DNA from 3 places in the Streptomyces sp. NPDC088915 genome. Region 1 is predicted to be linked to each of the others. Evidence: riboswitches for the same ligand, from Rfam matches in the RefSeq annotation. Region 1 holds a riboswitch; each other region holds the start of a gene.

Region 1 (4,205 bases):
GTGGCCGTCACGGTCATGGGCTTCCTGGCCGCGCGCTGGCGCAAGGCCGAGAACGAGCACAGCCTCGACGAGTGGGGCCTGGGCGGCCGGTCCTTCGGCACCTGGGTGACCTGGTTCCTGCTCGGCGGCGACCTCTACACCGCGTACACCTTCGTCGCCGTCCCGGCGGCCATCTACGCGGCGGGCGCGGCCGGCTTCTTCGCCGTGCCGTACACGATCCTCGTCTACCCGCTGATCTTCACCTTCCTGCCGCGCCTGTGGTCGGTCTCGCACAAGCACGGGTACGTGACCACCTCCGACTTCGTCCGGGGCCGCTTCGGCTCCAAGGGCCTGTCGCTCGCGGTGGCGGTCACCGGCATCCTGGCCACCATGCCGTACATCGCGCTCCAGCTCGTCGGCATCCAGGCCGTCCTGGACGTGATGGGCGTCGGCGGCGGCGAGAACACCCACTGGTTCGTCAAGGACCTGCCGCTGCTCATCGCCTTCGGCGTCCTCGCGGCCTACACGTACTCCTCGGGCCTGCGGGCCCCCGCGCTCATCGCCTTCGTCAAGGACACCCTGATCTACATCGTCATCGCGGTGGCGATCATCTACATCCCGATCAAGCTGGGCGGCTTCGACGAGATCTTCGCCGAGGCGGGCAAGGCGTACGCGCAGACCAACCCGGCGACCGGCAAGCCGCGCGGCGCGCTCGTCCCCGGCGAGGCCGGCCAGTGGACGTACGCGACGCTCGCGCTCGGCTCCGCGCTCGCGCTCTTCATGTACCCGCACTCCATCACGGCGACGCTGTCGTCCCGGAGCCGCGAGGTCATCCGCCGCAACACCACGATCCTGCCGCTGTACTCGCTGATGCTGGGCCTGCTCGCGCTGCTGGGCTTCATGGCGATCGCCGCCGGGATCCAGGTGAAGAACGGCCAGCTCGCCATCCCGCAGCTCTTCGAGACCATGTTCCCCGACTGGTTCGCGGGCGTCGCGTTCGCCGCGATCGGCATCGGCGCGCTCGTCCCGGCCGCGATCATGTCCATCGCCGCGGCCAACCTCTTCACGAGGAACATCTACAAGGACTTCATCAAGAAGGACGCCACCCCGGCGCAGGAGACCAAGGTCTCCAAGATCGTCTCGCTCCTGGTCAAGGTCGGCGCGCTCGCCTTCGTCCTCACCATGGACAAGACGGTCGCGATCAACTTCCAGCTCCTCGGCGGCATCTGGATCCTGCAGACCTTCCCGGCCCTGGTCGGCGGCCTGTTCACCCGCTGGTTCCACCGCTGGGCGCTGCTCGCGGGCTGGGCCGTCGGCATGGTCTACGGCACGGTCGCCGCCTACGGCGTCGCCAGCCCGACCCAGAAGCACTTCGGCGGCTCCTCCGCCGAGATCCCGGGCATCGGCGAGATCGGCTACATCGGCCTCACCGCCTTCGTCCTCAACGTCGTGGTCACCGTGGTCCTCACCTTCGTCCTCAAGGCCGTCAAGGCCCCCGAGGGCGTCGACGAGACCTCCCCGTCGGACTACACGGCCGACGCCGGCGACCCCGGCGTGCAGGTCGAGATGGAGAAGGTCACCGCGCCGACCCACTGACGCCGGCCGTACGCAAAGGGCCCGGGACCTCCACCAGGAGGCCCCGGGTCCCGTCACGTACCGGGCAGGCACACTTCCCCCCATGGACTTCACGATCAGGGCGGTACGGCCCGAGGAGTACGAGGTGCTCGGCGAGCTGACCGGACGCGCCTATCTGGACGACGGACTGCTGACGTACGGGACGGAGGACTCCTACCTGGAGGTGCTGCGGGACACGGCGCGCCGGGCCCGCGAGAGCGAGGTCCTCGTCGCGGAGGACACCCGGGACGCGGCGGGCCGGATCGTCGGCGGCGTGACCTTCGCCCGGGGCGGCACCCCGTGGGCCGACATCGCCGTGCCCGGCGAGGCCGAGTTCCGGATGCTCGCGGTCGCCCGGGAGGCCCGCGGCCGGGGCATCGGGGAGGCGCTCGTACGGACCTGTGTCGACCGGGCGCGGGCCCTGCCGGGGTGCGCCCGGATCGTGCTCTCGACGGGCGCCGAGATGGTCGCGGCGCACCGGATCTACGAGCGGATGGGCTTCGTCCGCACCCCGCACCGGGACTGGGAGCCGATCCCCGATCACTCTCTGCGCACCTACTCCCTGGACTTCTGAGCCCACGTCCCGTCCAGGGGACGACACAACATGTGGGGGGTGCCACGAGCGGCGCCCCCCACATGTATGCTCGTCCTCGCTGTCGACGCAGGGGAATCCGGCGCGAATCCGGAACTGTCCCGCAACGGTGTACTTCGTGCGGTTTCGTCCGGGGTGAGTCCGAACACCTGCCGACAGTGCGCCCGGTCCTTCCGTTCCGGGTGCCCAGACGTCCGGGCCTCGCGGAGTGGGCCGGTGGACGCGGCGCGTCATGCCTGGACGCCCGCCCGTCCGCCCTCCCCCGCCGAGGCCCCGAGCCGAGCGAGGGAGAGCCCCCACGTGACCATCGCGCCCGCCGATCCGGCTTCGGCCGAGGCTTCCGCGGTCGAGAGCGACGGCCCCGGGACCGTACTGCTGCGGACCCTGACCGACCTCACCGCCGATCTCCCCGACACCGACCCCGGCAAGGTCGCCGCCGCCGCGCTCCGCGGCCGCAGCTCCGCCGCGGACGAGGCGGAGCTGCGCGAGCTGGCCACCGAGGCGGCCGCCGGCCTGATCGCCGAGGACCCCGCGTACTCCCGGCTCGCCGCCCGGCTCCTCACCATCACCATCGCGGACGAGGCCGCCTCCCAGGGCTCGGTGAACTTCTCCTCCTCGGTGGCCGTCGGCCACCGCGAGGGCCTGATCGCCGACCGCACCGCCGAGTTCGTCGCGCTGCACGCCGACCGCCTCGACGCCACGATCGACCGCGCCGGCGACGACCGCTTCGGCTACTTCGGCCTGCGCACCCTCTACTCGCGCTACCTGCTGCGCCACCCGATCACCCGCAAGGTGATCGAGACCCCGCAGCACTTCATGCTGCGCGTCGCCTGCGGCCTGGCCGAGGACGAGAGCGTCCGCGCGCTCGACGAAGTGGCCGCGCTGTACGGCCTGATGAGCCGCCTGGACTACCTGCCGTCCTCCCCCACGCTCTTCAACTCCGGCACCCGCCACCCGCAGATGTCCTCCTGCTACCTCCTGGACTCCCCCCAGGACGAGCTGGACTCCATCTACGACCGCTACCACCAGGTCGCGCGCCTCTCCAAGCACGCGGGCGGCATCGGCCTCTCGTACTCCCGCATCCGCGCCCGCGGTTCGCTGATCCGGGGCACCAACGGGCACTCCAACGGCATCGTGCCGTTCCTCAAGACCCTCGACGCCTCCGTCGCCGCCGTGAACCAGGGCGGCCGCCGCAAGGGCGCCGCCGCGGTCTACCTGGAGACCTGGCACGCGGACATCGAGGAGTTCCTGGAGCTCCGCGACAACACCGGCGAGGACCAGCGCCGCACGCACAACCTGAACCTGGCGCACTGGATCCCGGACGAGTTCATGCGCCGCGTGAACGCCGACGCCGAGTGGTCGCTGTTCTCCCCCTCGGACGTGCCCGAGCTCGTCGACCTGTGGGGCGAGGAGTTCGACGCCGCCTACCGCAAGGCCGAGGCGGCCGGCCTGGCCCGCAAGACGATGCCAGCCCGCGACCTGTACGGCCGGATGATGCGGACCCTGGCCCAGACCGGCAACGGCTGGATGACCTTCAAGGACGCCTCGAACCGGACGGCCAACCAGACCGCCGAGCCCGGCCACACCGTCCACTCCTCCAACCTCTGCACGGAGATCCTGGAGGTCACCGACGACGGCGAGACCGCGGTCTGCAACCTGGGCTCGGTCAACCTCGGCGCGTTCGTGGTCGGTTCGGACATCGACTGGGAGCGCCTGGACGCGACCGTCCGCACGGCCGTCACCTTCCTCGACCGGGTCGTCGACATCAACTTCTACCCGACCGAGCAGGCGGGCCGCTCCAACTCCCGCTGGCGTCCGGTCGGCCTGGGCGCCATGGGCCTCCAGGACGTCTTCTTCCAGCTGAAGCTGCCCTTCGACTCCCCCGAGGCGCGGGCGCTCTCCACCCGCATCGCCGAGCGGATCATGCTCGCCGCGTACGAGGCCTCCGCCGACCTCGCCGAGCGCAGCGGTCCGCTGCCGGCCTGGGAGAAGACCCGCGCGGCCCGGGGCGTGCTGCACC
Region 2 (4,205 bases), on a different contig from region 1:
GCGCCGTCAACGACGAGGGCGTCCGGGCCCTGGTCGACGCCGCCGTACGCGCCGGGGTGACCAGGATCGTCGCCCTGGGCACGGCCTCCGTCCACGGCCGCGGCCCCTTCCGCGCCGCCGCCCCCGGCACCCTGCCGATCGCCCCCGTCTCGACGACCAGCCGCACCCGCGCGGCGGGCGAGCGGCACGTCATGGAGGCCGGCGGGACCGTCCTGCGCCCCCACCTCGTGTACGGGGCCGGGGACCGGCAGATGGTGCCGGGCCTCGTCGAACTCCTCGGCGCCCTGCCCGGCCCGCTCGACGGCGGCGCCTCGCGCCACTCCCTGATCGACGCGGACAGCCTGGCGGGCGTCCTGCTCGGCGCGGCGCTCTCGCCCCGGACCCGGCCCGGCCCGTACCACGTCAACCACCCCGAACCGGTGCCGGTCGCGGACCTCCTCGCGGCGGGCGAGGAGCTGCTCGCCCACCGGGCCGGACCGCGCCGGGGCCCGGCGGTGGACATCGCCGAGGCGCGGACCCTCCTCGCGGCCCGCCCCTTCGCCCTCCACCACCTCGACATGCTCGCCACCGACCACTGGTTCGCCGACGACCGCACCTGGCGGGAGCCGGGCCGCGACCCGGGACCGGTCTTCACCGAGGGGTTCGCCCGCCACGCGGAGTGGTACCGGAGCTTCCTGGGTCCCTCCTCCTGAACGGGGCCTCCTCGGCCCCTCCTCCCGAACGGGGGCCTCCTCGCCCCCTCCTCCCGAACGGAGCCTTCCCGGTGTCCCCGGGCGGAGCCACCGCGCCCCTCCCGAACGGAAGCCGTCCGGCCCCCGGTCCGCGCCCGAGACCCCCTCGCACGCCCCTCCTCCGGGCGGTTCCCGGTGGATAAGGTGGGCCACGATGACACGTTTCCGCGAGAGCGTCCGGTCCCTGCTGCGCGAGCAGGTGCTCGACGCCGCCTACCGCCTCGTCGCCGCCGAGGGCTGGAGCGGGCTGCGCATGACCTCCATCGCGCGCGCCGCGGGCATCAGCCGCCAGACCCTCTACAACGAGTTCGGCTCGAAGGAGGCCATCGGCAACGCCCTGGTCCAGCGCGAGCTGGAGGGCTTCCTGATCGGCATCGAGCGCGAACTCGACGCCCACCGGGGCGCGTTGGAGGATGCGGCGGCGGCCGGCGTCGGCTACACGCTCCAGCAGACCGTGGACAACCCCCTCATCAAGAGCGTCCTGGTCGCGGCCCGGGGCGGCGAGGACGACCTCCTCGCCTACCTCACCACCCGCACGGAGCCGGTCTTCGGCACGGCGATGGCGATGCTCGACGCGTACGCGATCGAGGCCTGGCCCGACGTGGACGAGGAGTCGCGCGGCCTCGCCGTCGAGACGGTCGTGCGGCTCACCGTCAGCCACATCGTCCAGCCGGTGGCCTCCCCGGCGGAGACGGCGGCGCGCATCGCCAGGATCACGGCGAGGATCGCGTACCCGGGCGGCACCTGAGGCGTACCCCGTCCGGGCCCGGAGGCCGTACCCCGCCCCGGTCCGCACGTGCGACGAGGCCCGGTGCCGAACACGGGGGATCTTCGGCACCGGACCTCTGTTGAATATTCTACGAGATCCTCCGGAGTGCTCGCGCACGGCCCACCGCCCGACGGGCGGAGCGCGGGCGGACGGGGTACACCTCCCCTGAGACGCGGACCCGGCCGCACCCGGCCGGGACGACCCCCGCCCGCGTCGCCGACGCCGAGGAGGAGGCCGCCGTGGAAGGCAGGAGCAAGGGTTTCGTGCAGTCCTTCAACCGTCTCGGGGGATACGGGTTCGTCGTCCCCGTCGGCTCCGAGGAGCAGGTCTGGTTCAGCGCGGAGGACATCGAGGACGAGAGCAGGACCGTCTCGGAGGGGCAGCAGGTCTCCTTCGTCCTGGTCCTCGGGGACGGCCGCTTCGAGGCCAGGGAACTGCGCGTCTGACGCCCCCCGCGCCCCGGGGCGCGCCCCCGGGCCGGTGGTACTGTGCCGAGGCCAGTCGCACCTTTGTACGCGCCCGAACGGGTGTGTGCACGGGTCGGGGAATCCGGTGCGAGACCGGAACTGACGCGCAGCGGTGAGGGCGACGGGCGGAGCATCGGCCACTGGGCGGCGACGACGGCCCGGGAAGGCGCCCCGTCCGGCCGACCCCGAGTCCGAAGACCTGCTGGCGGCCCCGGCGGCCCGCCCGTCCGGGGAGCACCGTACGACAGGCTCCGCGTATGAGCCGTGGCCGCAGAGGAAGTCCCGTGCCGCTCGCACACCCCGTCCGCTCCGCCGTGCCGTTCCTCACCGGAGCCCTGCTCCTGACCGCGACCGGTTGCGGCGCGGGAACCGCACCCGCCCCCGACCGGCCCGCGCGCGGCGCCGCCGGAGACGCGAAGGCCGGATACCCGGTCACCCTCGACGACAACTGCGGACGGCCCGTCCGCGTCGAGCGCGCGCCCGAGCGGGCCGTCGCCCTCGACCAGGGCGCGGCGGAGATCATGCTCTCCCTCGGGCTCGCCGACCGCATGGTGGGCACCGGCACCTGGACGGACCCCGTGCTCAAGGGCCTGGAGGAGGAGAACGCGAAGGTCCCGCGCCTCGCCGACCGCTACCCCTCCGTCGAGAAGGTCCTCGACGCCGAACCCGACTTCGCCGCCGCCTCCTTCGCGTACACCCTCGGCAAGGGAGGGGTGGCGCCCCGCGAGCGGTTCGAGCAGCTCGGCGTCCCCACGTACCTCTCGCCCACCGATTGCGTCGGCAAGGACAACAGCGGGGACGGCGACGGGGTCCGCGTCCGGCCGCTCACCATGGAGACGGTCTACGGCGAGATCCGCGACCTGGCCCGGATCTTCGGGGTCCGGGAGCGCGGCGAGGAGCTCGTTGCCGAGCTCAAGGGCCGGGTGACGAAGGCGACTTCGGGTGGAGACTTCGAAAACGCCACGGTCCTCTACTGGTTCGCCAACTCCGAGGCGCCCTACATGGCGGGCTGCTGCGGCGCCCCCGGCATCGTCTCCCGCGAGCTGGGCGCGAAGAACGTCTTCGACGACACCAAGGAGGAGTGGCCCCAGATCAACTGGGAGACCGTCGCCGACCGCGACCCCGACGTCCTCGTCATCGGCGACCTCACCCGCCGCTCGCAGTCGGCCGAGAGCGCCGCCAAGAAGATCGGGTTCCTGGAGTCCGACCCGGTCACCCGCAGCATGACCGCGGTCAAGAACAAGCGGTACGTGCTCCTCAGCGGCCAGGCGCTCAACCCCACGATCCGCACCGTCGAGGCCGTCGAGAAGGTGGCGGCCGCGCTCCGCTCGTACGGTCCCGCGAAGTGACGGCCACCACCTCTCCGGCTGCCGCTTCGATACGGAAGGGAGCCGCGGCCCTGCTGTGGACGGCGGGCGGACTCGCGCTCCTGGCCGCGTCGATCGCCGTGGCCATCACCATCGGCCCGGCCCGCATCGGCGTCGCCGACGTGTGGTCGACGGTCGCCGCCCACCTCGGCGGGGGCGCCCCGGCGCTCTCCCCGATCCGCGACGGGATCGTGTGGGACCTGCGGCTTCCCCGCACCCTCCTCGCCGCCGTCTGCGGCGCCGGACTCGCCCTGTGCGGCGCGGTGATGCAGTCGCTGCTGCGCAACCCGCTCGCCGACCCCTTCGTCCTCGGCGTCTCCTCCGGCGCCTCGACCGGCGCGGTCGCGGTCGTCGTCCTCGGGATCGGCGGGGGAGTCCTCTCCGTCACCGGCGGCGCGTTCCTCGGGGCGGTCTGCTCCTTCGCGCTCGTGCTGCTGCTCAGCCACACCCTCGGCGGCTCGACGGACCGTGTGGTCCTCTCCGGGGTCGCCGCCATGCAGCTCTTCTCGGCCCTCACCTCCTTCGTCGTGATGACGGCCGCCGACGCGGAGACCACCCGGGGCGTCCTCTTCTGGCTGCTCGGCTCCCTCGCCGGGGCCGGCTGGAACGACGTGTGGGTGTGCCTCGGGGTCCTCGCGGCGGCCCTGGTGATCTGCGTCGGACACGCGCGGACCCTGGACGCGTTCGCCTTCGGGGAGGAGGCCGCAGCCTCGCTCGGCGTCGCCGTCGCCCGGACCCGGCTCGTCCTCCTGTGCGTCACCGCGCTCCTGACGGCCGCCCTGGTCTCCGCCGCCGGGGCCGTCGGCTTCGTCGGACTCGTCCTGCCGCACGCCGCCCGCGCGCTCGCGGGCCCCGGGCACGCCCGGCTCCT
Region 3 (4,205 bases), on a different contig from region 1:
CTTCCCCGACACCGTCCCGGTGTCCGTCGGCGCCCTGGTCGGCGCGGTCGCCGCCATGGGACTCGTGTACGTCTCCACCGGGACCGGGTTCCGCAACCCGGGGCGCCTGGTCGTGGCGGGCATCGGCGTGGCCGCGATGTCGACGGCCCTGACCCAGTACGTGGTCTACGCCGTCGAGCGCGACAAGGCGAGCGCCCTGACCGCGTACATCAACGGCAGCCTCTCCGCCCGCTCCTGGGACGACGCGACGGTCATCTGGGTGGTGCTGCTCGTCTGCCTGCCGCTCGCGGCGCTCCTCGCGCGGCCGCTGACCGTCGGCGAGATGGGCGACGACCTCTCCACCGGTCTGGGCGCCCGCCCGGACCGGACCGCGGCGGCGGCGGTCACCCTGTCGATCGTGCTGTCCGCGGGCGCGGTCGGCGTGGCCGGTCCGATCGCCTTCGTCTCCCTGACGGCGCCGCAGATCGCCAAGCGGGTCACCCGCAGCGGCGGGCCCCAGCTCGTCATGTCGACCGTGCTGGGCGCGCTGCTCCTGGTCCTCGCGGACCTCGCGGCCCAGCAGCTCCCGCTCTTCGACGACCTGCCGGTCGGGCTCTACACGATGGCCGTCGGAGGGGCGTACCTGGGCTATCTGCTCCTGAAGGAGTGGAAGCGCCCCCTCTAGAGGCGCGCGTACGGAGAGAGGGAGGGGGCCACCGGGTGGCCCCCTCCCTCTCTCCGCGTCAGCAGGTGAGCGGCTCGCCGGCGCGCAGGTTCCAGCGTCCGCCGCGTCCGCTGAGGTGAACGGCCGTCAGGGGGCGGACGTCCAGGCGCCGGGCGGTCGCGTCCGGCACCCCGAGGGCGTGGACGGTCGCGGCGCGCACGACGTCGGGTTCGACGACGGCCGTGACGCGTCCCGATCCCTCCCGGAGCGCGTCGAGCCAGGCCCCGACCCGGACGCGCAGGTCGCGGAGGGACTCACCGCCGTGCGGCGCGGCCTCCGGGTCGGAGAGCCAGGCGGCGAGCGCGGCCTCCTCGGTGGCGGCGACGTCGTCCAGGGTCCTCCCCCGCCACCGGCCCATGGCGCAGCCGGCGAGACCGGCCGCCGGTTCGGCCCGCAGGCCGAGGGCCCGGGCGGTGCCGAGGCAGCGCGCGGACGGCGAGGCGTACGCGCGCGTGGCGGGGTCCACGGCGGCCGCGAGGGCCTCGGCGCGGGCGAGTCCCGCCGGGTCGAGGGGGCTGTCGTCGTCGAACCGGACCTCGCGCAGCGCGTCGTTCGTGGCGGGCGGGACGAGCGTCAGCCGGACTGTCATCGGGATCCTTCGCGGTCGGCGCCGGTACGGGGCGGCGGGGCGGTCCCCCGTACCGTACGGGCCGCGGGGAGGCGGGGGCTCCGCGCGGGGGCGCACGGAGGTGATACAGGCCTCACGCCCTTAACAATGTCCACGTCACGCGGTACCGTCAGGCGACATTTGAACAGCGTGACGACGGCGATACGGAAGTCCGGTGGGAACCCGGCACGGTCGCGCCACTGTATGCCGAGGCCTTCCCCTGGCAGGGGAGGCCGCGGTGAGTCAGACCCGTGGACCGTCGTCCTGCACCACCGTTTGGGACGCGCGTTCCCGCAGGAGGTTTCATCATGGCCGAGGCTGCCGTCTCCGCTGCCGTTTCCACCCCTTCCGTCGCCGTACCGGCTCCGCTGCCCGTACGGGCCGTGCTGCCCTGGGCCTTCTTCGTCGGCCTTCTCGCGCTGATCGCGCTGTACTTCGTGGGCGCGGAGCAGGGTGCCACCTCCCTCTTCGCGGGCTCGGACGTGCACGAGTGGGTGCACGACGGGCGCCACCTGCTCGGCTTCCCGTGCCACTGAGGGGCGACGAGCACATGCACGCCTCGACTGTGAGAACCCTGCTGGTCCGCGGCATGCTCGCGGGCCTGATCGCCGGTCTGTTCGCCTTCGCCGTGGCCTACGTGGGCGGTGAGCCCTCCGTGAACGGCTCCATCGCCGTGGAGGAGGCCCAGGCCGCCCAGGAGGCGGCTCACGCCGGACACGGCGACCACGGCGGCGCCGGAGCGGCCGAGGAGGAAGAGGAGGAGGTGGTCAGCCGTCCCGTGCAGTCCACCTTCGGCCTGGCCACCGGCGTCCTGGTCTACGGGGTGGCGCTGGGCGGCATCGCCGCGCTCGCCTTCTCGTTCGCGCTCGGCCGCGTCGGCCGGTTCAGTCCGCGGGCCACCGCGGCGCTGACCGCGGCCGCGGCCTTCACCACCGTCTACCTGGTGCCGTTCCTGAAGTACCCGGCGACCCCGCCGGCCGTCGGCAACCCCGACACCATCGGGAAGCGCACCACCCTGTTCTTCCTGATGATCCTGCTCAGCGTGCTGCTCGGCGTCGCCGCGGTGATCGCCGGGCGCCGGCTGGCGCCGCGCCTGGGCAACTGGAACGCGAGCCTGGCGGCCGGCTTCGGCTTCGTCGTCGTGACGGGCGTCGCCTTCGCGGTCCTTCCGGCGAACGACGACGCGGTCAAGGCGGGCTTCCCCGCCAAGCTGCTGTGGGAGTTCCGCCTGGCCTCGCTGGGCGTCCAGGTCGTGCTGTGGGCGGTGTTCGCCGTGGTCTTCGGCTACCTCGCCCAGAAGGCGCTGGCCGCCCGGACGGCCGACGGGGAGACTCCGGCCCGGGTCGAGGCCCCGGCCGCGGGCTGACCCGCCGACGCGTACGACACCGCCCCGCGTGCCAGGAGCACGCGGGGCGGTGTCGTGTCGCGTGCGGGTGCCGCTCGTGCCGGGGTCCCTGATCGGCCGGGACGCGGACGGCCGCGCGGTCGATGCCGTAGTGCCCGACGAAGGCCCCGGGGAGGAACCGACGGGGTTTCCGGGACGTCGTGTCCGCGGGAGCACGTTCCTCTTGGGAGCGCTCTCAGAAGGTGGGGGCTACAGATATCCTGGGCCGGACGAGAACGCACACCGTACCCGTGCGCACCCCGTACGACCGGTACGCCGCCCAGCCGACGCAGTCGAGGAGCGCCCGCCTTGCCCGAGCAGACCACGGAGCCCCGCCCCACGCTGGAGGCGGTCGCCGCGCGCGCCGGCGTGTCCCGCGCCACGGCCTCCCGGGTCGTCAACGGGGGCGCGGGCGTGCGCGCCCCCCTGGTCGAGAAGGTGCGCAGGGCCGTCGAGGAGCTCGGTTACGTCCCCAACCACGCGGCCCGCACCCTGGTCACCCGGCGCAACGGCGCCGTGGCCGTGATCATCGCGGAGCCCGAGTTCCGGATCTTCTCCGACCCGTTCTTCGAGCAGCAGGTGCGCGGCATCAGCCGGGAACTGACGGCGCACGACTCCCAGTTGGTGCTGCTGTGGGTGGAGGGACCGGGGGACCACGAGCGGATCGCCCGCTATCTCGGCGGGGGCCACGTCGACGGCGCGCTCGCGTTCTCGCTGCACAGCGACGACGCCCTGCCGGCCGTGATCGGGGGGGCCAGGATCCCGGTGGTCGTCGGCGGGCGGCCCGCCCCCGGCACCGACCCCGCCGTGCCCTTCGTCGACTGCGACAACCGGGGCGGCGCCCGGGAGGCGGTGCGGCACCTGGTGGGCCTCGGGCGCCGGACCATCGCCCACATCTCCGGGCCCGCCGACCAGACGTCGGCGATCGACCGGCTGCACGGCTACCGGGACGTCCTGCTCGACGCCGACCCGGAGCTGCTGTGCGCGGGCGACTTCACCGAGGAGAGCGGCGCGCGGGCCATGGCGGAGCTGCTCGACCGGCGGCCGGACGTGGACGGGGTGTTCGTCGCCAACGACCTGATGGCGTCGGGCGCGCTGCGCACCCTGCGGGAGCGCGGGGTGCGGGTGCCGGAGGACGTGGCGGTCGTCGGCTTCGACGACATGGCCTCGGTGGTCGGCCGGACCTCCCCCGCCCTGACCACCGTGCACCAGGACATCGAGGGGATGGGGCGGCTGATGGTGAAGCTGCTGATGCGGCTGCTCGACGGGACCGGGCCGGAGATCCCCGGCTCCGTGGTCACCCCGACCTCGCTGGTCCGCCGCGCCTCCGCCTGACTCGCGCGGGGGTTTTCCCGTAGGGAAAGGGCGGCGGGCCCGGGTGCGTCACCCGGGCCCGCCGCCCCGTTCCCCTACGGGATCAGTCGTACGGGATGACGACCACGGACCGGTCCGTGCCCGTCTGGAGCCGCGCGTCGCCGTTGCCGATGGCGCTCCAGACCTCCAGGCGCACC

Evidence for each region. A riboswitch is a leader RNA that binds a small molecule or an ion and turns the genes downstream of it on or off. The one in region 1 is predicted to bind cobalamin.
Region 2: another riboswitch for cobalamin. It lies ahead of ACIP5O_RS30625 (ABC transporter substrate-binding protein); the one in region 1 lies ahead of ACIP5O_RS29235 (ribonucleoside-diphosphate reductase subunit alpha).
Region 3: another riboswitch for cobalamin. It lies ahead of ACIP5O_RS27400 (CbtB-domain containing protein); the one in region 1 lies ahead of ACIP5O_RS29235 (ribonucleoside-diphosphate reductase subunit alpha).

Annotation. Positions count from the first base shown of each region.
Region 1 covers NZ_JBIVIR010000018.1:66,357-70,561, forward strand. The annotation lists gene mctP (monocarboxylate uptake permease MctP) at 1-1,575, shown strand, start outside; gene ACIP5O_RS29230 (GNAT family N-acetyltransferase) at 1,658-2,167, shown strand; cobalamin riboswitch at 2,217-2,357, shown strand; gene ACIP5O_RS29235 (ribonucleoside-diphosphate reductase subunit alpha) at 2,486-4,205, shown strand, end outside.
Region 2 covers NZ_JBIVIR010000019.1:149,735-153,939, reverse strand. The annotation lists gene ACIP5O_RS30640 (NAD-dependent epimerase/dehydratase family protein) at 1-692, shown strand, start outside; gene ACIP5O_RS30635 (TetR family transcriptional regulator) at 886-1,479, shown strand; gene ACIP5O_RS30630 (cold shock domain-containing protein) at 1,740-1,946, shown strand; cobalamin riboswitch at 2,043-2,168, shown strand; gene ACIP5O_RS30625 (ABC transporter substrate-binding protein) at 2,225-3,316, shown strand; gene ACIP5O_RS30620 (FecCD family ABC transporter permease) at 3,313-4,205, shown strand, end outside.
Region 3 covers NZ_JBIVIR010000016.1:163,886-168,090, forward strand. The annotation lists gene ACIP5O_RS27390 (FecCD family ABC transporter permease) at 1-664, shown strand, start outside; gene ACIP5O_RS27395 (histidine phosphatase family protein) at 723-1,292, opposite strand; cobalamin riboswitch at 1,416-1,579, shown strand; gene ACIP5O_RS27400 (CbtB-domain containing protein) at 1,619-1,846, shown strand; gene ACIP5O_RS27405 (CbtA family protein) at 1,861-2,676, shown strand; gene ACIP5O_RS27410 (LacI family DNA-binding transcriptional regulator) at 3,004-4,029, shown strand; gene ACIP5O_RS27415 (glycosyl hydrolase) at 4,112-4,205, opposite strand, start outside.